DNA from 3 places in the Streptomyces sp. NPDC058691 genome. Region 3 is predicted to be linked to each of the others. Evidence: riboswitches for the same ligand, from Rfam matches in the RefSeq annotation. Region 3 holds a riboswitch; each other region holds the start of a gene.
The links. A riboswitch is a leader RNA that binds a small molecule or an ion and turns the genes downstream of it on or off. The one in region 3 is predicted to bind cyclic di-AMP.

Region 1 (7,875 bases), on a different contig from region 3:
GGAGGTGCCGCCATGCTTCGACCGACCGCCCGCCACGTCCTGCCCGAGTTCACCGAGCGCACCAGTGAGGGTGTGCACTCCCTGGATCCGTACTCCAAGCTGCTCCGGGAACGGATCGTGCTGCTGGGCACGCCCATCGACGACACGTCCGCCAACGACGTCATCGCCCAGCTGATCCACCTCGAGAGCGCCGCCCCGGAGCAGGACATCTCGCTCTACATCAACTCCCCCGGCGGGTCGCTCACCGCCATGACGGCGATCTACGACACCATGCAGTTCGTCAACTGCGACGTCTCGACCGTGTGCGTCGGCCAGGCCGCGTCGGCCGCGGCCGTGCTACTGGCGGCCGGGACTCCGGGCAAGCGGCTGGCGACTCCCCACTCGCGGGTACTGATCCATCAGCCCTCCTTCCCGGAGGCCGTCCAGGGCACCACCGCCGACCTCGAAATCCAGGCCAGGGAACTACTGCGCAGTCGTGACCAGTTGGAGGAACTGCTGGTTCGGCACACCGGACGGGACGCGGAGCGGATCCGGGCCGACATCGAGCGCGACATGATCCTCGACGCCCCGTCCGCGCTCGCGTACGGACTGGTGGACCGGCTCACCGTCAGCCGCAAGGGCGACGGCGGGACCGGCCCGCGCGCCGTGCGGTGACCGGCCGTGCTGCCCGAACTGCCGCCGCTGCCCGCCCTGACCCGCGCGGAGGGCGAACTCATCGACACATATCTGGAGGTCGTGGATCTGCTGGGGAGGATCAACCCCGCCCGCGTCCGGGACACCTACGGCGCGCTGCGGGCCGCCCAGGCCCTGGCGGGACGCGCGGCGGAGCTGCGCGACGCGCTGACCACGATGCACCTGCGGGGGGAGAGCGAGCTGCACACCACGACGATCGAGCGCGCCCTGCGCGTGCTCGACGGGGAGCGGCGTACCCGGCTGGTCACCCTGCCCCTTCCACCGTCGCACTGACGGACCGTCATCTTGAGTCGACGTCAGATCGGGTCATCCACCGGTCTGTCACGCGGCGCCACAGGCTCGACACGAAGTAGCACCGAATGGACTCGCCCGATCGTTGTACGTCACGTCGACACGCGAACGGTCCCGACTTGCGCGCTTCGGCCGCACACAACCGGAATCTGACGCTCCATCGCAGGTGTTCGACTGGTTTCGAGTCGTCAGACGGCACTCCTGAGACCCGAGTCCACCCGAATAGGTGAGTCGTGAAGAGACTCACATTCGACCGGATGAGCTATGTCCTGACCAGTTCTGTGAGTAACCATCCCTTCGACGACAAGCCCCCGTCATCCGGCGGGGCGGTCCGCGCGGACGCCGAGTCCTGCCGCCGTCGCGGACGCCAGGTCGACACCGAACGCAACGGCAGGAGCGGAGGACCCGAGTACGACGGGACCGGCCCACGGGCCGATTCCTTGGGGTGAAGCCGCACCAGCGGCCGGGCATCTTCGCCTGCCCGAACCCGACAGGTCATCCTTCGCAGGCGGACGACGAAGGGTTTGCGCATGATCGCGCCATCAGCCATGTCCGCGGTTCTCTCCCGGCTCGGGGCGGTCTCCGCCCTCACGGCGGCCGCCGTCGCCGGTCCCGCGGTCCTGCCGGACATGGCCCAGCACGCCGAAGCCGTGACGATCCGGGCCAAGGCACTGAAGGTCGCGGCGTCGAAGAAGGGCTCCCCCTACCGGTACGGGGCCACCGGCCCCCGCAGTTTCGACTGCTCCGGCCTGACGCTCTACTCCTTCAAGAAGGTGGGCAGGAAACTGCCCCGCACCGCCGCCGCGCAGTACAACAGCACACGCCACATCCACCGTTCCGACCGCACCCGCGGTGACCTGGTGTTCTTCCACTACGGGAGCAGCATCTACCACGTCGGGATATACGCGGGGCACGGGCGGATCTGGCACTCCCCCAAACCCGGCGGCCGGGTGCGGCTGGAGAAGATCTGGACCCGCAGCGTCTGGTACGGCCGTGTGAAGTGACCCGGCGCCGCGGGGTCCCGGGCCGCCCACCCGGGGGCCCCGCGGCGTACCGGCCCGGCTAGCGTGGGGCCATGACGCTGCAGCAGTTGCTCGCCGATGCCGCCAAGGGCGTCCTCCCGCCCGCCGACGGCTCGGTGACGATCGTGCCGCAGCCCTCGGCACGCGACGCGGGCGTCCTGGCCTTCACGGCGCATTCCGTGGTCTTCGCCGACGCCGACCCCGGGCGCATCCGGGAGCTGCTCCCGCCCGGCGACCTGTCGGCACCGCTCAACCCGCCGTTCCTGACCGCCCTGTGCGGGCTGCTCGGGCGCCGGGTGAACAACATCGACCTGCTGGCGACGGCCACCGCCCTGCCCGGCCCGCCGGCCGGACCCCCGCTCGCCCTGCGGGAGACCACCGGCCGCGAGCATCCCCGCGCCGCGCGGGCGCTGCGGCACCGGGACGAGGTACGCGTGTGGACGGTCCCGGGCGGCACGGTGCTCATCGGGCGCGGAGTGGCGGGCCGGTGGGAGATGGCCGTCGAGGTCGAGCCCGCGGCACGCGGCGCCGGGCTCGGCCGCCGGCTGGCCTTGGAGGCGCGCCGTCTGGTGCCGGGCGGCGAGACGCTGTGGGCGCAGATCGCCCCGGGCAACGCGGCGAGCGTACGGGCACTGCTGGCGGCCGGCTTCACGCCCGTCGGCGCCGAGGCGCTGCTGGTGCCCGCACACGACTGAGCGCCTCAGGGCCGGGCACCGGCCGGCAGCTCCGCGCCCAGGGCCGCCCGCATGCCGCCGCCGGCGCCCTGGTCAGTGCGGGGCTCGGGTGGGTCTGGTGCCCAGGATGACGGCGGAGTCCCCGGTGGTGCCCCTCGGGGCGCGGCGTTCACTCCACCGGGGCGGCAGCCGCCACCCACGGCAGGGTGATCCAGACGGTCTTGCCGCCATCGACGGTGGGCGTGACATGGAGCCGGCCCCCGGCCTCGGCCGTGAGATGACGGATGATCACCATGCCGCGGCCGTTGTCCTGCTGGACGGCGGCCGGCAGCCGCTGGGGCCAGCGGGGGTGGCTGTCGGTGACCCCGATCCGCAACTGCTCGTCGCGGTCGAGCCGGACGTCGAGGGTGAAGGTGGGCGACTGGCCGAGGGTGTGCAGCACGGCGTTGGTGGCGAGTTCGGAGACGATCAGCCGGACGGCGTCGGCGGGCGACGAGTCCTCCGTCATCCCCCACTCCGCCAACAGGTCGCGCACATAACGACGGGCCGTGGGTACCGAGGCAGGGTCGCTCGGCAGGGTGACGGATGCTTCCTGGTGGTCTGCCATGGCGACGCTGTCCCTTTCCCGCCGTGACCGGGACTCCGGCGCGCGCCTGTCCGGGCCGCGCGCCCGGCCGCCGGCGGCCCGTACTTCCCATACGGGCCCACCGGCTTCCACGCGCCAGAGTGCCACTCATCGTGCCGTTAAACAGGTGCCACCACAGCTATATGCATATATCTGTCGCTCAAAGCGGTGAACTCTGCTACGAGAGAACGTATTTGCGCGGCAGACTTCGCCCGGGGACCGGCGAGGGCTGCCGGGGAACCAGGAGGTACACAGTCATGCAGCAGGTGCCGGCGGTCCGCCGCCGCAAGATCGGCTCCGAATTGCGCCGTCTCAGGGACACGGCCGGACTGACGAGCGGCGAGGTCGCCCTCCGGGTGGGCTGGCATCAGTCCAAGGTGAGCCGCATCGAGACGGGTCGCAGCGGCGTGCGCCCGGAGGACGTGACCGCGTTGCTGGACGCGTACGGCGTCCGCGATCAGCGACTGCGCGACATGCTGGCGGCGCTGGCCGGCGGCGAGGGCGTCCGGCGCGGCTGGTGGCACGAGTACCGCGAGGAACTGCCCTCCACCTACCGGGACTTCATCAGTCTGGAGACCGACGCCTGCCGCGCCCGCACCCTGGAGACCACCGTCGTGCCGGGGCTGCTGCAGACCCCGGACTACGCCCGTGAGCTGACCCGTTCGGTGCTGCCCCAGCTGGGTCCGCGGCAGATCGCGACGCTGGTGGACGTCCGCATGACGCGTCAGGCGGTGTTGCGGGCGTCGCCGCCGCTGGAGCTGTGGGCGGTGCTCGACGAGGCGGTGCTGCGGCGCAGGGTGGGGGGCCCGGAAGTGATGGCGGCGCAATTAAGCCATCTTGTGGAGCTCGGTTCCCTGCCTCATGTGCATCTGCAGGTACTGCCTTTCTCGGCCGGGGGCCATATCGGCGTCACGGGGCCTTTCGTCATCTTCTCGTTTCCGCGCATTGCTGATCTGGATGTTGTCGTTCTCGACCAGTTGACGAGTAGTCTCTATCTGGATCAGGAAGAGGACATCAGGGCGTACGGTGCTGCCTTCAATCGATTGCGCTCCCATGCCCTGTCGAGTGAACAGTCGCTGTCCTTCATCACCGGTATCGGCAAAGGCGCGTAAGGAGGCACACCCCCATGTCCAGCGCACTGCCTCAGTACGTTTCCTCCAGTGCGTCCCTCTTCGGCGTGAATTGGCGACGCAGCAGCTACAGCACGGCGGCGAACAACTGTGTCGAGACGGCACTCGTCCCCTCGGGGCCGCTCTCGGGACAGCTCGCCGTCCGCGACTCCAAGGATGTGCGCGGCCCGGCCCTGCTCTTCTCCCCCACCGAATGGAACGCGTTCCTGACCGCCGTGCGGACGGGAACCCTCACCGAACGCCCCTGAGCTCAGCGGCGTGGCGGCGCCGTACGGACGATCGTCCCGACGGCGTCGCCGATCTCCCGGTCCGTCAGGTCGGCGCGCGCGGTGAGCCGCAGGCGGGAGATCCCGTCCGGCACCGACGGCGGCCGGAAACAGCCGACGGCGAGCCCCGCCTCCCGGCAGTCCGCGGCCCACTGGACCGCCGCCTCCGGCGAGGGCGCCCGCACCGACACCACGCACGCGTCCGGCGCGGTGGCGTCCAGCCCCGCGGCCGCCAGCCGTTTGTGGAGTTCACCGGCCACCTCCCGGGCCCGCCCGGCGCGGTCCGGCTCCCGGCGCAGCAGCCGCAGCGCCCCCAGCGCGGCACCCGTGGCGGCGGGCGCGAGGCCGGTGTCGAAGATGAACGTCCGCGCCGCGTTGACCAGATGCCCGATGACCCGGGCCGGGCCGAGCACCACGCCGCCCTGGCTGCCCAGCGCCTTGGACAGCGTGGCCGTGCACACCAGCCCCGGCGCCCCCGCGAGCCCTGCGGCCGCCGCCGCTCCCCGGCCGCCGTCACCGAGGACGCCGAGCCCGTGCGCGTCGTCGACCAGCAGTGCGGCCCCCGCCTCGGCGCACGCCGCCGCCAGTTCACCGAGCGGTGCCGCGTCGCCGTCCACCGAGAAGACCGAGTCGGTGACGGCCACGGCCGGCCCGTCGTGCCCGGACAGCGCCTTGCGCACGGCGCCCAGGTCGGCGTGGGGGACGACCTCGGTGGCCGCCCGGGAGAGCCGGCAGCCGTCGATGAGCGAGGCGTGGTTGCCCGCGTCGGAGACGATCAGGGTGCCGGGCTCGGTGGTCAGCGCGGTCACCGCGGCGAGGTTGGCGGCGTACCCCGAGGCGAGGACCAAAGCCGCCTCGAAGCCGCAGAAGGCGGCCAGTTCGGCCTCCAGTTCCGCGTGCAGTTCGGTGCTGCCGGTGACGAGCCGCGAACCGGTGGACCCGGCACCCCAGCGCAGGCAGGCGTCGGCACCCGCACGGGTGACCTCCGGGTGCCGGGCCAGGCCCAGGTAGTCGTTGGAGGCGAGGTCGAGCAGGGCCGAGTCCGAGGGCCGGGGCCGCAGGGTGCGTACCAGCCCCGCCGCGTCGCGCCGTTCGGCGTGCGCGTCGATCCAGTCGAACGGGTCGCGGGCCATGGTCGTCCCCGGGGTCGGTGTCGGATGTCCTCAGCACCGTAGTCTGCCTCGCCGCTTCGCACGGTGTGGTGATCCACACACCCTGCGCGAGCGGTCTTGTGGGGTGCCTCATTGGCTCACGGTCGCCGTGTGCGTCAGGATCGCCGCATGGATCTGCTCAATGGGTTGGTGGAGAAGGGGCTGCGCCGTGAGCTGCCCACGCGCGAGGAGGCCCTCGCCGTGCTGGCCGGCTCCGACGACGAGCTGCTCGACGTGGTGGCCGCGGCCGGCAAGGTGCGCCGCGCCTGGTTCGGCCGCCGGGTGAAGCTGAACTACCTGGTCAATCTCAAGTCGGGGCTGTGCCCCGAGGACTGCTCGTACTGCTCGCAGCGGCTCGGTTCGGAGGCCGGCGTCCTCAAGTACACCTGGCTGAAGCCCGAACAGGCGGCGGCCGCCGCGGCGGCGGGGGTCGCCGGCGGTGCCAAGCGGGTGTGCCTGGTGGCCAGCGGACGCGGCCCGACCGACCGCGACGTGGACCGGGTCTCGAAGACCATCGAGGCCATCAAGGACCAGAACGAGGGCGTGGAGGTCTGCGCCTGCCTCGGCCTGCTCTCCGAGGGACAGGCGGGCCGGCTGCGCGGCGCGGGCGCCGACGCGTACAACCACAATCTCAACACCTCCGAGGCGGTCTACGGGGACATCACCACCACGCACACCTACGCCGACCGCGTCGACACGGTGCAACAGGCCCAGGCCGCGGGCCTGTCCGCCTGCTCCGGCCTGATCGCGGGCATGGGCGAGAGCGACGAGGACCTGGTCGACGTCGTGTTCGCCCTGCGGGAGCTGGACCCGGACTCGGTGCCCGTCAACTTCCTCATCCCCTTCGAGGGCACACCGCTGGCCGATGAGTGGAACCTCACCCCGCAGCGGTGCCTGCGCATCCTGGCGATGGTGCGCTTCGTCTGCCCCGACGTGGAGGTCCGTATCGCGGGCGGCCGCGAGGTGCACCTGCGCACCCTGCAGCCGCTGGCGCTGCACCTGGCCAACTCCATCTTCCTGGGCGACTACCTCACCAGTGAGGGCCAGGCCGGCAAGGCCGACCTCGACATGATCGCGGACGCCGGCTTCGAGGTGGAGGGCGCCGGCACGGTCACGCTCCCCGAGCACCGGGCCGACGTCGCGGACGCCGTGGCGGCCGCGGGATGCGGCTCGCACACCGGCGGCTGCGGCTCGCACGGAGCCGGGGACGGCGGCGGCTGCGGGCCCTGCGGCGGCCACACCGCGTCCGCCCCGGTCCCGGCGGGCACTGCGATCCCGGCGGCCGCGTCGGCCACGGCGGGTGCCGCGCGTACGGACCTGGTGGCGGTGCGCCGCCGCGGCGCCGGGACGGACCTGCCGCCCAATGCCTGATCCGCTCACCCCGGCAGAGCTCCTGGCGCTGGACCGGGAGCACGTCTGGCATCCGTACGGGCCCATGCCGGGCCGCCAGGAACCCCTGGTCGTCGAGTCCGCGGCCGGGGTCCGGCTGCGGCTCGCCGAACCGGTCGAGGGGAGGACCGAACTCGTCGACGGCATGTCCTCGTGGTGGTCGGCGATCCACGGCTACAACCACCCGGTGCTCAACGAGGCGGCGCGCGGCCAGTTGGACCGCATGAGCCACGTCATGTTCGGCGGGCTCACGCACGAGCCCGCCGTCCGGCTCGCCGCCCGCCTAGTGGAGATCACCCCGGAGCCGCTGCGGCACGTCTTCCTCGCCGACTCCGGCTCCGTGTCGGTCGAGGTCGCCGTCAAGATGTGCCTGCAGTACTGGCGCTCCCTCGGGCGGCCGGCCAAGCAGCGCCTGATGACCTGGCGCGGCGGCTACCACGGCGACACCTGGCAGCCGATGTCCGTGTGCGACCCCGAGGGGGGCATGCACGGGCTGTGGTCCGGGGTGCTGCCCCGTCAGGTCTTCGCCGACGCCCCACCGGCCGCCTACGAGGAGGCGTACGCCGACCATCTGCGGGAGACCGTGGCCCGGCACGCGCACGAACTCGCCGCCGTCGTCGTGGAGCCCGTCGTG
Region 2 (7,875 bases), on a different contig from region 3:
ACCTTCCCCGGCGCCGACACCAAGGACGGCAGGAAGGCCCGCGAGGCGATGGCCGAGCGCCTGCTCGCCGAGGGCATGGCGGGCTACGCCGACGAGGTGCTGGACCGGATGATCGCGCCGTACAACGTCACCGGTCGTCCCGAGGTGGCCGCCCATGTGCTGCGCATGATGCGCGGCACCTCGCCCGAGGGCGCCGCCGCCGCGCTGCGGGGCCGCGCCCTGCGCCCCGACTACGGCGCCGTGCTCGCCGCCGTCCGCGTGCCCACCCTGATCGTGGTCGGCCGGGACGACGTGTTCACCCCCGTCGCCGAGGCCGAGGCCATGCACCGCGCCGTGGCCGGATCGCGGCTGGCGGTCGTGGAGGGGGCCGGGCATCTGCCCAACCTGGAACGGTCCGAGGTCTTCGAGGGCGTACTGCGCGATTTTCTCGCCGGGTTGGACGAATAGGAGCGAATCAGCCCTGTCCCGCGTCGCGTTGCGACAGGAACGGCGCCGTCGGTGTCACGCCGGTCCGGTACCGCACCGGCGCGGGCCCGCTCAGGCCGTCGCGTCGACGAGCGAGAGCGAGTGGAGGCGATCGGGCGGGCCGGGCCTGGCGTAGTACCAGCCCTGGGCGGTGTCGCAGCCCAGGGCCCGAAGGTACTCCGCCTGGGTGCCGGTCTCGACGCCCTCGACGGTCACCGACAGGCCGAGCGTGTGGGCGAGGTCGACGACGACCTCCACGATCTTCACGTCGACCGGGTCCGCCGGGTGCTGCTGCATGCCGCGGGTGAAGGAGCGGTCCAGCTTCAGCGTGGTGATCGGCAGCCGGCGCAGCGACGCCAGGTTGGAGTAGCCGGTGCCGAAGTCGTCCAGCGCGATGGCCATGCCCAGGTCGGCGAACTCACGCAGCGGGCGCAGCAGTTCCTCGTCGGCGCCGATGAAGGCGCTCTCGGTGACCTCCAGGCACAGGGCGGTCGGCTCCAGGCCCGCTTCCTTGATGACGGCGAGGGTCTCCGGGACCAGGCCGCGGTGGCTCAGCTGCGCCGGGGACAGGTTGACGTTGATGCGCAGCGGGTGGCCGTCGCTGCGCGGGAACTGCCAGTCACGGGCCTGCCATGCGGCCTGCTGGAGCACCCAGTGGCCGAGCGGCACGATCAGCCCGGTGCTCTCCGCCAGCGCGATGAACCGGTCGGGACCGAGCACCCCGTGCACCGGGTGGCACCAGCGCACCAGCGCCTCCGCGCCGCGCACGCTGCCGTCGGCGAGCCGGACCAGCGGCTGGTACTCGATGAAGAACTCACCGCGCTCCAGGGCGATGGGCAGTTGGTTGGTGAGCCCGTGCCGGGTGATGGCGCGGGCGTCGGAGTCGGGGTCGGCGAGCTCGAAGCGGTTCCCGCCGGCGGCCTTGGCGCGGTACATGGTGATGTCGGCGCTGCGCAGCACCTCGGCCGGGCCGAGCTTGCCGGCCTGGCCCTCCACGATGCCGATGCTGCACCGCACGGCCAGTTCGCGGTCGTCGACACGGATGGGGTCGGCGAGCGCGGCGAGGATGAGGTCGGCGAGGCCCGTGACGTCCGCGCGGCTCGCCGGGTTGACGACCAGCGCGGCGAACTCGTCGCCGCCGATCCGGGCGACGAGCTGGTCGGCCGAGGTGACGCAGGCCTTCAGCCGCTCGGCGACGGCGACCAGCAGCCGGTCGCCGACCGCGTGGCCGAGGCTGTCGTTGACGTCCTTGAAACCGTCCAGATCGAGGTAGCAGACCCCGACGCGGGAACCCTCCGGGCCGCCGAGTACCTGCTCCAGGCGCTCGAAGAACAGATTCCGGTTGGCCAGCCCGGTGAGCGCGTCGTGCGTGGCCTCGTACCGCAGGCGCTCACTGAGCAGGCGCTCCTCGGTGATGTCCTCCATCAGCGCCAGCATGTACTGCGGGACGCCCGCGTGGTCGCGGAGCAGGGAGACCGTCAGATTGGTCCACAGCACGGTGCCGTCGGGGCGGTAGTACGCCTTCTCCACGCTGTAGCGGTCGCGTTCGCCCCGGTTGAGCCCGCGCTGCATCTCCCAGACCTCGGGGGCGTCCTCCGGGTGCACCCAGTCGTAGACGTTCCTGCTGAGGATGCGGCGTTCCAGGCCGCCGAACATGGCGGTGAGGGCGTCGTTAACGTCGAGGATGCGGCCTTCCATGTCGGCGATGCCGATGCCTATGGAGGCGCCCTGGAAGATGGCGCGGAACCGCACCTCGCTCTCGTGCAGCGCCTGTTCGACGGCGGTACGGGCGGCGAGCGCGGCCCGGGACAGGGCCTCCTGCTCGGTCCTGGTCCGTTCCCGCAGCGCGCCCGCGTAGCCGTAGGCGATCCAGTGCTGCAGCCGGGCGGAGCGGGTACGGCCCTCGTCGGCGGGCAGGGCCGGGTCCAGCGGGGAGTACAGCAGCAGGTAGGCGTCCACGACGCCGAGGATGCGGGGCAGCGCCTCGGGGTCCGTGCAGTGCGCGGCCACCAGCGCCGAGCCGATCTCCGCGCCGGCGCGCGCGTCGAAGGGCTGGGCGTGCAGGGCCGCCTCCAGCCGCGCGGCGAGCGGGAGCAGGTACTCCTCGAACTCGCCGCGGGTCATGGACGTGGCGGTGGCCGGGTAGATCGCCCGGCTCCAGATGATCGCGAAGCGCCGCAGGCTGTCGGCGGGCTCCGGCTCCGGGCCGGGTTCCGTGGTCACGGTCACGCCTTACGGCCGACGCCCGCGAACCCGCTGAAGACGACCGGGTCGAGTTCGTCGTCGTCCGAGCCGTCCGGCCGCCACAGGGGCGCCGAGACCAGGCCTGGTTCGACGAGTTCGAAGCCGTCGAAGAACGCCTCCACCGCGTGCCGCGAGCGCATGATCAGCGGCGAGCTGGCGCTGCGGTAGACGTTCTGCACCCGCTCGCCCTCCTCGGGCCGGCGCGGCCCGCCCTCCACGGAGGCGTGGGTGAGGACCAGCAGGCTGCCCGGCGCGAGCGCGTCGCGCAGTTCGGCGACGGCCTTGGCGGGGTCGTCGGCGTCCTCGATGAAGTGCAGCACGGCCACCAGCAACAGGGCCACCGGGCGGTCGAGGTCCAGCAGCCGGCCGGTCTCCTCGCTGTTGAGGATGTCGCGCGGGGAGCGCAGGTCGGCGGCGACGATCACGGCGTCCTCGTTGCCGTCCAGCACGGCGCGGCTGTGGGCGACCGCGACCGGGTCGTGGTCGACGTACACCACGCGGGCGCCGGGGCTCGCGGCCTGGGCGACCTCGTGGACGTTGCCGAAGGTGGGGATGCCGGAGCCGATGTCGAGGAACTGGGTGACGCCCTCGTCCACCGCGAAGCGCACGGCCCTGCGCATGAAGGCCCGGTTGGCCTGCATGATCTTGGGCAGACCCGGGAAGGCCTCGATCGCCCGCCGTCCCGCCTCCCGGTCGACCTCGAAGTTGTGCGAGCCGCCCAGGTAGTAGTCATAGATGCGGGACACGCTCGGCACGGACAGGTCGATGCCTTGGGGGGCCCAGGCAGGACGCTCCATCAACGGCTCCAGCTCGTCGGGATCAGGGCGGCCGGCCGTGCGGACGGCCGTGTGGCTCAGAGGCTACTGATCGTTCGTTCGAGAGGAAACCTGAAATGGAAATATTCGATCCGTTTCGGTCACTCGCCAACGGCAAGTGCCCTGCCCCCCGCGGTGCGGGGAACAGGGCACATACTGCCGCCGGATGACGGGGCGTCAGGTCTTTCAGATGCTGACGCCGTGCGCGCGCAGGTAGGCGAGCGGGTCGATGTCGGAGCCGAACGACGCGGTGGTGCGCACCTCGAAGTGCAGGTGCGGGCCGGTGACGTTGCCGGTGGCGCCCGAGAGGCCCAGCTGCTGACCCTCGGAGACGGTCTGGCCGGCCGAGACCGACAGCGAGGACATGTGCGCGTACTGCGAGTACCTGCCGTCGGCGTGCTTGACGACGACCTGGTTGCCGTACGAGCCGCCCCAGCCGGCGGAGACCACGGTGCCGGCGGCGATCGACTTCACCTTGGTGCCGGTGGAGGCGATGAAGTCGACACCGGTGTGGTAGCCCTTCGACCACATGGACCCGGCCTGGTGGTAGGGGGTGCCCAGCGTGACGTGGTCCAGCGGGGCGGTGTAGCCGGAGGTGGAGGCGGGCTTGGCCGGGGCGGGCGTGCTCGTGGCGGGCTTGGCCGGGGTCGTGACAGCGGCCTTGCCGCCCAGCGCCAGAACCTGGCCCGGGTAGATCAGGTTGGGGTTGCCGCCGATGACGGCCTTGTTGGTGTCGTACAGCGCGCGCCAGCCGCCGGTCACGTCCTGGGTGTCCGCGATCGTGGAGAGGGTGTCGCCGCCGACGACCTTGTACTGGTCGCCGGTGCCCGGCTTGGGGGCGGAGTCGGTGGGCTTGCCGGCCTCGGTGCCGTTCCCGGGGGTGGTGGGCTTGGGGGTGGCGGGCTTCGGGGTGGTGGTGCCCGCGACGCTCTCCGGGGTGGCCGAGGTGTCGGCCATCGCCTTGGTCAGACCGGCCCGGGGGCCGCACACCGGCCAGGCCTGCGGGCCCTGGACGGCCAGGACCTTCTCGGCCACGGCGATCTGCTCGGCCTTGGTGGCGAGGTCCGCACGCGCGGCGTACTTGGTGCCGCCGAAGCCGGCCCAGGTGCTCTGGGTGAACTGCAGCCCGCCGTAGAAACCGTTACCGGTGTTGATGGCCCAGTTGTTGGTGCTCTCGCAGCTGGCGACCTTGTCCCAGACGCTCACCGGAGCGGCGTGGGCGCCGGTGGCGCCGACGACCGGAAGGGCAATGGCGGCACTCGTGGTGCCGGCGAATGCGCCGATGCGGACGAAACGGCTGGTCCGCTGACGACGGTGCTTTCCCTTTGCGGGCATGGGGAATTCCTCTCCGACGCCTACGAGGTGAGCTGTCGGGTTCGGGCTGGAGATGCCCGGCCGCGTTGAGGCATGCCAACTAAAGGCACGTCGCTGCGACTTCACCCCAAGCCGTCCCGTGACACGGAACGGCGCTTACCTGGGTCCCCCGCTCCTGCCGTGCGGTCTCGTCATCCGGCTTACGAGTGGCGGCAGGATTAGGCGTTCCACTCGGAAGAATTCCCGCCGGCATCCGGCCTGCGGGACTTGGAAGCTAAACGACGCAATCGCACCCCGGCAAGGTCCGAAATCACAGCAATCGCCGACCGGCAAGTCGATCAATGAATTCTGTGACTTTACGTGAGAAGTGTCCGCTCTGTGTAGGCGAAATGATGACCCCGGGCGAAGGGCCGTGCACATGTGGTGAATATGGGGAACTTAAATCGACGCTCGGTCGCTCAAACCTGCCGCAGCGTGTTCATCGCGTGACACCCATCACGTGCCTATTGCCTACGCATGCACTGTGGATACATATGTCCGCTTACGACCTTCGATGCCGGATAAGGCATGACATGGGGCGTTCCAACCCGCCTTCTAGGATGGCGTCATGGAGCCCGCACACGTCGTCGTGTTCAGCAGGACAACCGATTACCGGCACGCATCGATTCCCGACGGCATCGCCGCCTTCCGGGATCTCGGACAGGAGCACGGTTTCACCGTCGAGGCGACCGAGGACCCCGCGGCACTCACCGCGGGCCTGCCCGGCAGCGCGGCCGTGGTCTTCCTGTCGACCAGCGGCGAGGTGCTCGACAGCGCGGCCCGCGCCGCCCTGCGGGCGTACGTCGAGGGAGGCGGCGGCTTCGTGGGCGTGCACGCCGCGGCGTGCACCGAGTACGACTGGCCCTGGTACGGGGAACTGCTCGGGGCGCGCTTCACCCGGCACCCGGAGATACAGCCGGGCGTGCTGCGCGTGGAGGACCACGGCCACCCGGCCACCGCGCACCTCCCTTCGGCCTGGACCCTCACCGACGAGTGGTACGACTTCGGCGCCTCCCCCCGTGGCCGGGTGCGGGTGCTCGCCTCGGCCGACGAGTCCACGTACGAGGGGGGCGGGATGGGGGCGGACCACCCGCTGGTCTGGTGCCGGGAGACCGGGACCGGCCGCAGCTTCTACACCGCGCTCGGCCACACCCCGGAGGCCTACGCCGACCCCGCGTTCCGGCGGCACCTCCTGGGCGGTGTGACCTGGGCCGGGGGCGGCGCATGGGGCGCCCCCGAACCCGGGTGACACGGCAGAACCCCCAGGGGTAGCCTCCCAATCCCGAACATTTTCTTACATCGCCACACCGACACACCGACCGGGAGCCCCCGCGTGCCCTACCTCGCCGCCGAAGACCGCTACGCCTCGATGCAGTACCGCCGCACCGGCCGCAGCGGGGTCCTGCTCCCCGCCGTCTCCCTGGGCCTGTGGCACAACTTCGGCGACACCTCGCCGCTGGAGACCCAGCGCGCCGTGCTGCGCCGTGCCGTCGACCGCGGGGTCGTCCACCTCGACCTCGCCAACAACTACGGGCCGCCCGCCGGTTCGGCCGAGGCCAACTTCGGCACCCTCTTCGCCCAGGACCTGCGCCCGTACCGCGACGAGCTGTTCATCGCCAGCAAGGCCGGCTACGACATGTGGCCCGGCCCGTACGGCGAGTGGGGCAGCCGCAAGTACATGCTGGCCTCGCTCGACCAGTCCCTCGGCCGCATGGGCCTGGACTACGTCGACGTCTTCTACTCCCACCGCTTCGACCCGGACACGCCCCTTGAGGAGACCATGGGCGCCCTGGACACCGCGGTCCGCCAGGGCAAGGCACTGTACGCCGGCATCTCCAACTACCCCGCGGACGCCCACCGCCGGGCCACCGAGATCCTGCGCGGGCTCGGCACCCCGCTGCTCATCCACCAGGCCGCCTACAGCCTGCTCCAGCGCGGCCCCGAGGCGGGCGTCCTGGACGCCGTCGGCGAGACGGAGACCGCCCTCATCGCCTACTCGCCGCTCGCCCAGGGGCAGCTGACCGACCGTTACCTCGACGGCGTCCCCGCCGACTCCCGTATGGCCCTCGGTCACTTCCTCAAGCGCGACGCCCTCACCGACGAGAAGCTCACCCTGCTGCACGCCCTCAACAAGCTCGCGGGCGAACGCGGTCAGACCCTCGCGCAGCTGGCTCTCTCCTGGGTCCTGCGCGACCCTCGCGTGGTCTCCGTCCTCATCGGCGCGAGCAGCGTGGCCCAGCTCGACCAGAACCTCGCCGCCCTCGACGCCGCGCCTCTCACCGAGGCCGAACTCGCCGAGATCGACCGTCTGTCGGCGCTGGCCGGCGTCGAGATCCCGTAGGTCTCGCAGGCGGCTCCGCCTCCGGGGGTCCTCGCCGTCAGGACCTCCGGAGGCGGCCCTCCAGCTCCGCACGGACGCCGGGCCACTCGTCCTGGACGACGGAGTAGTAGGCGCTGTCTCGGACGGTGCCGTCGGTGGCCGGCACGTGGGCGCGGCGGATGCCCTCGAAGCGTCCGCCGATGCGCTCGATCGCGGCGCGCGAGCGGGCGTTGCGGGCATCGGTCTTGAGGGTGACGCGCAGCACGCCCCAGGTCTCGAAGGCGTGCGTGAGCAGCAGGAGCTTGGCCTCGGTGTTGCAGGGGGTGCGCTGGGCGGAGGCGGACAGCCAGGTGCTGCCGATCTCGGCGACCGTGGGCGCCCCGTCCGGGCGCGGAGTCGCGCGCCCCGCGGGCGAGGCCGGGGTGACGGTCCAGTAGTCGAGGTCCAGGAAGCGCGTCGAGCCGACCAGGGTGCCGCGCGCGGTGTCGACCACGGCGAACGGGAGGGCGGCGCCGGTGGCCTGCTCCGCCAGCGCGTCGCTGACGTACCGCCGCATGGCGGGCAGGTCCTCGGGCACCTTGGTGAATCCGTAGGTGTCGCGGGACTCCTGGGCGGCGCGGAGCAACCCGTCCGCGTGGTCCGCGGTGAGCGGCTCCAGGCGGACGTGTCCGCCCTGCA
Region 3 (7,875 bases):
CTGTGCGGGACTGAGCGCGGCCGCCGAACACCCGGTGCGGTTCCTGGCGTTGTCGGTCTCCGACGCCGCCGAGGACGTCATCGGCGTGATCCGCGGCGGGGCCCGCGGCTATGTCACCAAGACCATCACCGGGCCCGACCTGGTCAGTTCGGTCTTCCGGGTCGCCGACGGCGACGCGGTCTTCTCGCCCCGCCTGGCCGGCTTCGTCCTGGACGCCTTCGCCTCCACCGACGCCCCGCCGGTCGACGAGGACCTGGACCGGCTCACCCAGCGCGAGCGCGAGGTGCTGCGCCTGATCGCGCGCGGCTACGCCTACAAGGAAGTGGCCAAGCAGCTCTACATCTCCGTCAAGACGGTCGAGTCGCACGTCTCGGCGGTGCTGCGCAAGCTCCAGCTCTCCAACCGGCACGAACTCACCCGCTGGGCCACCGCCCGCCGGCTGGTCTGAGCGCGGCGGACCACGCGGGGGCCGGCGATCGGTCGGGGGCCGGCGATCAGGCTGGGCGGGCGGCCCCCGCGAAGGGCATCTGGTCGACGGGGGCGATCTTCACCACGTCGCCGGTGCGCGGGGCGTGGATCATCATGCCGTTGCCGATGTACAGGCCGACGTGGCTGATCCCCGAGTAGAAGAACACCAGGTCGCCGGGTTCGAGTTCGGAGCGCGAGATGCGGCTGCCGGTGTTGATCTGGGTGTAGGTCGTGCGCGGCAGTTCGACCCCGGCGGCCCGCCATGCGGCCTGCGTGAAGCCCGAGCAGTCGTACGAGGACGGGCCCGTGGCGCCCCAGACGTAGGGCAGGCCGAGGGAGTCGTACGCGAAGGACACGGCCCGCGCGGCGCGGGCGTTGGGGGCGACCGCGGGCGCCAGGGCCGCCCGTGAGCCGGCGGAGACCGCGCGGCCGGCCCGGTCGCCGGCGCCGGCGGTGCCATGGGCCTCGTCCGCCAGGACGGCGGCGCGCTGCCCGGCGGTCAGCCCGTTCAGCAGGCGCTGCGCCGAGGCGAGCCGCTCCTGGACGGTGCGCTTGTGGCGGGCGAGCTCGGCGCGGGACCGGCGCAGCTCGGTGAGCTCGCTGTCGGCCTCCTTGCGCAGTTGCTCGACCTCGCGCTTCTGGGCGCCCAGGGCGTGCAGCGCGGCCGCCTGACGGCTGCTCATGCGGTCCAGCAGCCCGGCGCGTTCGAGGTACTGGTCGGGTGAGGAGGCCAGGGCGAGCTGCATGGCCGGATCGACGCCGCCGGTGCGGTACTGGGCGGTGGCGATCGACCCGAGGCCGTTGCGGGTGCGGTTGAGGCGCTCGGTCCTGCGGGCGAGCTCGTTTTGCAGGTCCTCGATCCGGTGCTGGACCGTGTCGGCCTTCTCCTTCGCGCCGTTGTACCGCTCGGTGGCCTGCTCGGCCTCCTCGTACAGCCGGTCCACCCGGGCCTTGGCCTCGGAGGTGGTCAGCCGGGGCTCGGCGTGCCCGGCCTCACCGAACACCGTCACCGAGGCCGCTCCCGCGATGGCGAGGGTGGCGGCCGTGCGCGCGGTGGAGCCGGTGAGAGTGCGCTCCTTGGGCTTTCTGTGCGACGCCACGCGCCGTCACTCCTTCCGAGCTGCCGGACTTGCTGCCCGCGGCCCGGCGGCGGACGGACGGGGAGCCGCGCCGCCGCCGGGCCTTCGGCGGGGGTGACCGATGCCGACGGCGAGTCCCGCCGGCAGTGGGGATCGGCCACCTGGTGCAGGACGCTAAACCTGTGCGTCGCCGGACAGCGGTGCAGTGTGCGGGACTGGTCCGATTCGGCCGCTACCTGCCATCCGATGACCGCTGTTCGACGGGTGACCCGGTCGCTTGCGGTCCAGCCGTGACCGATGTGCCGGAAGTGGCCCACCTCGGTGCCGAGTGCTGATACGGGCGTGACTAGGGTCCTGAGCCATGGACATAGTCATCAATCTCGTCGTCGGCCTGCACATCATCGGCATCGCCGCCCTGCTCGGCGGCTTCCTCACCCAGATGAAGGCCATGGGCCGCGGCGAGGCGCGCTTCGTGCCGGGGATGCTGCACGGGGCGCTCACCATGCTGGTCACCGGCGCGCTCCTGGTCGGCCTCAACCAGGCCGACGACCAGCCGGTGAACAACGTCAAGATCGGCGTGAAGCTGGCCGTGCTGGTGGTGGTCCTCGGCCTCGTCTACGTCAAGCGCGACGAGGAGAAGGTGTCGGCGGCGGCCTTCGGCACGGTGGGCGCGCTGACCACCGCCAACATCTTCATCGCGGTGCTCTGGACCTGAGTCCCTTCGCGGGGAGGCGCGGGACTCAGGCCATCCGGGCGTAGCCGTAGATCGGCATCTCGGTGATCGGGGCGATCTTCACCACGGTGCCCGTGTGGGGTGCGTGGATCATCTGGCCGCCGCCGATGTAGAGGCCGACGTGGGTCACGTCCGAGTAGAAGAAGACCAGGTCCCCGGGTTGCAGCTGGTCCGCGGTGACGCGCGAGCCGAAGTCGACCTGGTCGTAGGTGGTACGGGGGATGGAGACGCCGGCGGCGGCCCAGGCGCCCTGGGTCAGGCCGGAGCAGTCGAAGGAGTTGGGGCCGGTGGCGCCGTAGACGTAGGGCTTGCCGATCTGGGCGCGGGCGAAGGCGATCGCCTTCTCGGCCTTGGCGGCGTACGTGCCCGGCGCGGCCGTGGTCGAGCCGCCGGACGTGTCCGAGGACGAGGACGTGCCCCCGGCCGCGTTCCGCGCCGCCTCCTCCTTGGCGGCGATGGCGCGGGCCTTGGCGGCGGCCTCCTCCTCGCGCTTCTTCTCCAGGGCGGCCAGCCGCGCCTTCTCCTGCGCGGTCAAGGTGTTGAGCAGCTTCTGCGCGTCGGCCAGCTTCTCCTTGACCGCCTTCTTCTCCGTGGCCAGCCTCGTCTGGGCCTCGGTGAGCTTCTGCAGGCTCTGCACGGCCTCCGTGCGCTTCTGCGTGGTCTCCGCCTGCTGCGTGCGGAAGGCCTCCATCGCGTGCTCCTGGCGGTCGGACAGGCGGTCCATCAGGTGCGCCTGGTCCAGGAACTGCTGCGGGTCGGAGGTGAGCAGGAAGGTCGTCGTGCCGTCCAGGCCGCCGCCGCGGTACTGCGCCGTGGCGTACTCGCCTATCGTGCGGCGGGCGTCGTTGAGCGTCTGCGTCTTGCGGGCCACCTGGTCGAGCAACTCGTCCGCGTGCGACCGCTGCTTGTCGGTCTGCTCCTTGGCGCCGTTGTAGCGCTCGGTGGCCGCCTCGGCCTGGTGGTAGAGGGCGTCCACCTTGGCCTTGACCTCGGTGATGGAGGGTTTGTCGGGGGAGGCGGGCGCCGCGCTGGCGCTCTCGCCGAAGAGGGTGACGGTCGCCAGTGCGGCGGTCGTGAGCCCCACGGCCGTGCGCGGGCCGGGGACGGTGAGCATGCGGGGTCGCGGCTTGCGGTGCGTCGCCAACTCGGGCGGCTCCTTCCGTGGACCGCCTACCGGGTTAGCTGTCGGGTTCGGGCTTCGGAAGGCCGCCCTACGGTCGTCCGGGCACACGCGCGGTGCGCCCGTACGGACCGATTCACCCCAAAGTGGTGGGTCCCCGGCTCCGGCGGTCGCCGGACTCAGCGGAGGCGGCCGTGACGGCTCGGTCGCCGCCGTTCGGTGCGGACCGCCTGATGCGGCACGGTAGTCAACTGGGGTGGCTCCTGGGAAGGCTGGTGTTCGAATTGTCCGCAATCATTTCGTGACCTTTACGCTCCGGGCCGTTGTCCGCCCCTCCGGCGGCCCTTCTGTGTGGGTGCGAGGCCGCTTCGACGGGGGTGCGACGCCCTCCGGCAACCCTCCCCGGTTCTCGCCCGCGTGCCTTCCGCGCCCGCCGGGCTCCCGGAAGCGGCGCACCGCTGTCGGTCCCACCGCCTAGACTCGGGAGGCGATGAGCAGCCTCTTTGACGACAGCTTCCTGGCCGGCTTCGAACCGAGGGAGGAGCACCCGCCGCCGCCCCCCGAGGAGGAGGCCGAGGCGGTTCCGCACGACCTCTTCGAGGGGCGCTTCGACGCGCCCGCCGACCGGGACGCGTACTACCGCGACGGCGCGCCGCGCCCCGCCATCGACCCCGCGGCTCTGCTGGAGGGGCTCAACGAGCAGCAACGCGCCGCCGTGGAGCACACCGGCTCCCCGCTGCTCATCGTCGCGGGCGCCGGCTCCGGCAAGACCCGGGTGCTCACCCACCGCATCGCCCACCTGCTGGGCGCCCGCAAGGTGCACCCCGGCCAGATCCTCGCGATCACCTTCACCAACAAGGCCGCGGGCGAGATGAAGGAGCGCGTCGAGCAACTCGTCGGCCCGCGCGCCAATGTGATGTGGGTCTCCACCTTCCACAGCGCCTGCGTCCGCATCCTGCGCCGGGAGTCCAAGAAGCTCGGCTTCACCTCCAGCTTCTCCATCTACGACGCGGCCGACTCCAAGCGCCTGATGGCGCTGGTCTGCCGCGACCTGGACCTGGACCCCAAGCAGTTCCCGCCGAAGTCCTTCAGCGCCAAGGTCTCCAACCTCAAGAACGAGCTCATCGACGAGGAGACCTTCGCCGACCAGGCCGAGAACCCCTTCGAGAAGAAGCTCGCCGAGGCCTACGCGATGTACCAGTCGCGGCTGCGCGAGGCCAACGCGCTCGACTTCGACGACATCATCATGACCACGGTCAACCTGCTCCAGGTCTTCCCGGACGTCGCCGAGCACTACCGGCGCCGCTTCCGCCACGTCCTCGTCGACGAGTACCAGGACACCAACCACGCCCAGTACACCCTGGTGCGCGAGCTGGTCGGCACCGGGACGGGGGACGCGGAGGAGGGCGGCGAGGGGCCCGCCGAGCTGTGCGTGGTCGGTGACGCCGACCAGAGCATCTACGCCTTCCGCGGCGCCACCATCCGCAACATCCTCCAGTTCGAGGAGGACTACCCGCAGGCGCGCACGATCCTGCTGGAGCAGAACTACCGCTCCACCCAGAACATCCTGACCGCCGCCAACGCCGTCATCGAGCGCAACGCCTCCCGCCGCCCGAAGAACCTGTGGACGGAGGCCGGCCAGGGCCCGGTCATCACCGGCTACGTCGCCGACCAGGAGCACGACGAGGCGCAGTTCATCGCCGACGAGATCGACCGGCTCACCGACGCCGGTGACGCCCGTCCCGGCGAGGTCGCGGTCTTCTACCGCACCAACGCGCAGTCCCGTGTCTTCGAAGAGGTCTTCATCCGCGTCGGCCTGCCGTACAAGGTCGTCGGCGGAGTCCGCTTCTACGAGCGCAAGGAGGTCCGGGACGTCCTGGCCTACCTGCGCGTGCTCGCCAACCCCGAGGACACCGTCCCGCTGCGCCGCATCCTCAACGTGCCCAAGCGGGGCATCGGCGAGCGCGCCGAGGCCATGGTCGACGCCCTTGCCTCGCGCGAGCGGATCTCCTTCCCCGCGGCGCTGCGCCGGGTCGACGAGGCCTTCGGCATGGCCGCCCGCTCGGTCAACGCCGTGAAGCGCTTCAACGAGCTGCTGGAGGAACTGCGCACGATCGTGGAGTCCGGCGCCGGCCCCGCCACCGTCCTGGAGGCGGTGCTGGAGCGCACGGGCTACCTGGCCGAGCTCCAGGCCTCCACCGACCCGCAGGACGAGACCCGCGTCGAGAACCTCCAGGAACTCGCGGCGGTGGCCCTGGAGTTCGAGCAGGAGCGCACCGAGGACGAGCCCGGCACGCTCGCCGAGTTCCTGGAGCGCGTCGCGCTGGTCGCCGACTCCGACCAGATCCCGGACGACGACGAGGGCGGCGGCGTCATAACGCTGATGACCCTCCACACCGCCAAGGGCCTGGAGTTCCCGGTGGTCTTCCTGACCGGCATGGAGGACGGGGTCTTCCCGCACATGCGCGCGCTCGGCCAGACCAAGGAGCTGGAGGAGGAGCGCCGGCTCGCCTACGTCGGCATCACGCGGGCGCGCCGGCGGCTGTACGTGACGCGGGCGAGCATGCGCAGCGCGTGGGGCCAGCCGTCGTACAACCCGCCCTCCCGCTTCCTGGAGGAGATCCCGGAGCCGCTCATCGAGTGGCGGCGCACGGGATCCTCCCCGGCACCGTCGGCCTCGGTGTCGGCGGCGGCCTCGATGCTGTCGCGCTCCCCGGCCAAGGGCGGCCCGTCCGGTTTCGCCACCCGGCGCACCCAGGACCGGCCGGTCGTCGCGCTGGCGGTGGGGGACCGGGTCAACCACGACACCTTCGGGCTGGGCACGGTCGTCTCGGTCGACGGCAGCGGTGAGAAGGCCAAGGCCACCATCGACTTCGGCGACGAGCGGCCGAAGGTGCTGCTGCTGCGCTACGCGCCGGTGGAGAAGCTCTAGCGGGTCCGGGCTTAAGGCTTGGGGCGGGGGGTCTCGCGGGCCCGCCGCTCAGCGCGGGTCGAGACCGTGGCTGAGCAGCCACGGCAGCGGGTCGACGGCCGAGCCGCCGGCGGGGCGCACCTCGAAGTGCAGGTGCGGCCCGGTGGAGTTGCCCGAATTGCCGGAATAGGCGATGACCTCGCCGGCCTTGACGCTGCCCCAGCGGATCTTGGTGCTGCTCAGATGGCAGTACCAGGTCTCGGTGCCGTCAGGCGCGGTCACAATGGCCATGTTGCCGTAAGCGCTGTTCCACTGCGTGCGGACGGTGCCGTCGGTCGCGGCCATCACGGGGGTGCCGTAACTGACCGGGAAGTCGATGCCCGTGTGGACCGACATCCAGTTGACGCCCGCCTGACCGAAGTACGCGCTCAGGCCGTGCTCGGACACGGGGAGCAGGAACTTGGGGCGCAGCGCCTCCTTGCGGGCCGCCTCCGCCGCCTTCTTCTTCCGCTCCGCGGCCTGGCGCTCCTTGATGTCGAGGCGTTCCTGGGTGCGGCTGGCACGGGAGGCGAAGTCGTCGACGTCCCGGTTCACCCCGGCCAGCTGCTGGTCGAGCTTGGTGGTGGGGGTCTTGGCGCTGCCGACGATGCCGTCCGCCTGCGTCGTGGTGGTGTCGCCTTCCTCGGTGTTGACGGTCACGGCGGCGGCGCAGGCCGCGACGCCCATGACGGCGACGGAGGGGACGGCGACGGTCAGCAGTGCCGAGCGGCGGGCGGGGCGGCGCCGGCGGCTGCCGGCGCGGGGGCGGGGCAGGACGGGCGCGCCGTCCGGGTCCGCGTCGTGCGCGGGGTCGTACTCCTCCGGCTCGGTGCCGTGCGGGTCCTCGCCGTGGAGGTCGTGGCCGGCGGTGTCCTGCTCGTCGAACGGGTAGGCGTCCTCGTCGTCGGCGTAGTCCTCGACGGTGGCCCCATGGGCACCGTCCTCCGGCTCGCGGGCGTGGGGCACATACGCGTGCGGTTCGTGCGTGAGGGGTTCGTGCTGGAGGGGTTCGTCGGAGAAGGGCTCGTGCGGGAGGGCGGGCTCCGGCTCCTGGTACTCGTACACCGGGGCGTGCTCGTACGCCGTGTAGTCGTATCCCTCGGCCACGGGCTGTGTGTACCAGGTGCCCGTGGCCGTGCCGGCGGGGTCGGCGTAGGCGGCGGTCGCGGCGGTGGTGTCCTGGGGCTGCCAGTAGGCGGTCGCGGTCGTGTCCCACGAGCCGGTGGCCTGGGTGCCGGTGTCGTACGCGGGGTAGCCCTGGCACGTGCCGAACAGCGGGTCGTCATCCGTGTTGACAGCACCCACGGACTGGTACGGGGCGCTGGAATAGCCCTCGTACCCGTAGGCGTTGTACTCAGGGGCGTACCCCGACGGGTGACGGTCGTTCACCGCTACTCTTTCGCCTCGGCAGCAGGAGAATTAGCGGCGACTGTATCCCCCTGCGGCCGACGGCGACAATCTTCGGCAGGATTCAGGCATCGGTGATGCCTTGTGTTCGATGGCGTTTCGATGCTTATGGGGCAGG

Region 1: it holds a riboswitch for cyclic di-AMP, as region 3 does, so the genes downstream of both, ACFWVC_RS04640 (C40 family peptidase) here and ACFWVC_RS26835 (NlpC/P60 family protein) in region 3, are expected to answer to the same signal.
Region 2: it holds a riboswitch for cyclic di-AMP, as region 3 does, so the genes downstream of both, ACFWVC_RS25565 (transglycosylase family protein) here and ACFWVC_RS26835 (NlpC/P60 family protein) in region 3, are expected to answer to the same signal.

The regions. Positions count from the first base shown of each region.
Region 1 covers NZ_JBHXSO010000004.1:115,108-122,982, forward strand. The annotation lists gene ACFWVC_RS04630 (ATP-dependent Clp protease proteolytic subunit) at 13-654, shown strand; gene ACFWVC_RS04635 (hypothetical protein) at 661-966, shown strand; cyclic di-AMP (ydaO/yuaA leader) riboswitch at 1,351-1,510, shown strand; gene ACFWVC_RS04640 (C40 family peptidase) at 1,515-1,988, shown strand; gene ACFWVC_RS04645 (GNAT family N-acetyltransferase) at 2,060-2,701, shown strand; gene ACFWVC_RS04650 (ATP-binding protein) at 2,850-3,287, opposite strand; gene ACFWVC_RS04655 (helix-turn-helix domain-containing protein) at 3,563-4,417, shown strand; gene ACFWVC_RS04660 (DUF397 domain-containing protein) at 4,432-4,683, shown strand; gene ACFWVC_RS04665 (8-amino-7-oxononanoate synthase) at 4,686-5,834, opposite strand; gene bioB (biotin synthase BioB) at 5,982-7,223, shown strand; gene ACFWVC_RS04675 (adenosylmethionine--8-amino-7-oxononanoate transaminase) at 7,216-7,875, shown strand, end outside.
Region 2 covers NZ_JBHXSO010000039.1:18,572-26,446, forward strand. The annotation lists gene ACFWVC_RS25550 (alpha/beta fold hydrolase) at 1-447, shown strand, start outside; gene ACFWVC_RS25555 (putative bifunctional diguanylate cyclase/phosphodiesterase) at 538-2,694, opposite strand; gene ACFWVC_RS25560 (SAM-dependent methyltransferase) at 2,691-3,506, opposite strand; gene ACFWVC_RS25565 (transglycosylase family protein) at 3,711-4,859, opposite strand; cyclic di-AMP (ydaO/yuaA leader) riboswitch at 4,864-5,073, opposite strand; gene ACFWVC_RS25570 (ThuA domain-containing protein) at 5,446-6,126, shown strand; gene ACFWVC_RS25575 (aldo/keto reductase) at 6,211-7,218, shown strand; gene ACFWVC_RS25580 (GNAT family N-acetyltransferase) at 7,256-7,875, opposite strand, start outside.
Region 3 covers NZ_JBHXSO010000042.1:69,570-77,444, forward strand. The annotation lists gene ACFWVC_RS26820 (LuxR C-terminal-related transcriptional regulator) at 1-448, shown strand, start outside; gene ACFWVC_RS26825 (NlpC/P60 family protein) at 495-1,568, opposite strand; gene ACFWVC_RS26830 (hypothetical protein) at 1,909-2,262, shown strand; gene ACFWVC_RS26835 (NlpC/P60 family protein) at 2,288-3,424, opposite strand; cyclic di-AMP (ydaO/yuaA leader) riboswitch at 3,432-3,595, opposite strand; gene pcrA (DNA helicase PcrA) at 3,891-6,332, shown strand; gene ACFWVC_RS26845 (M23 family metallopeptidase) at 6,381-7,739, opposite strand.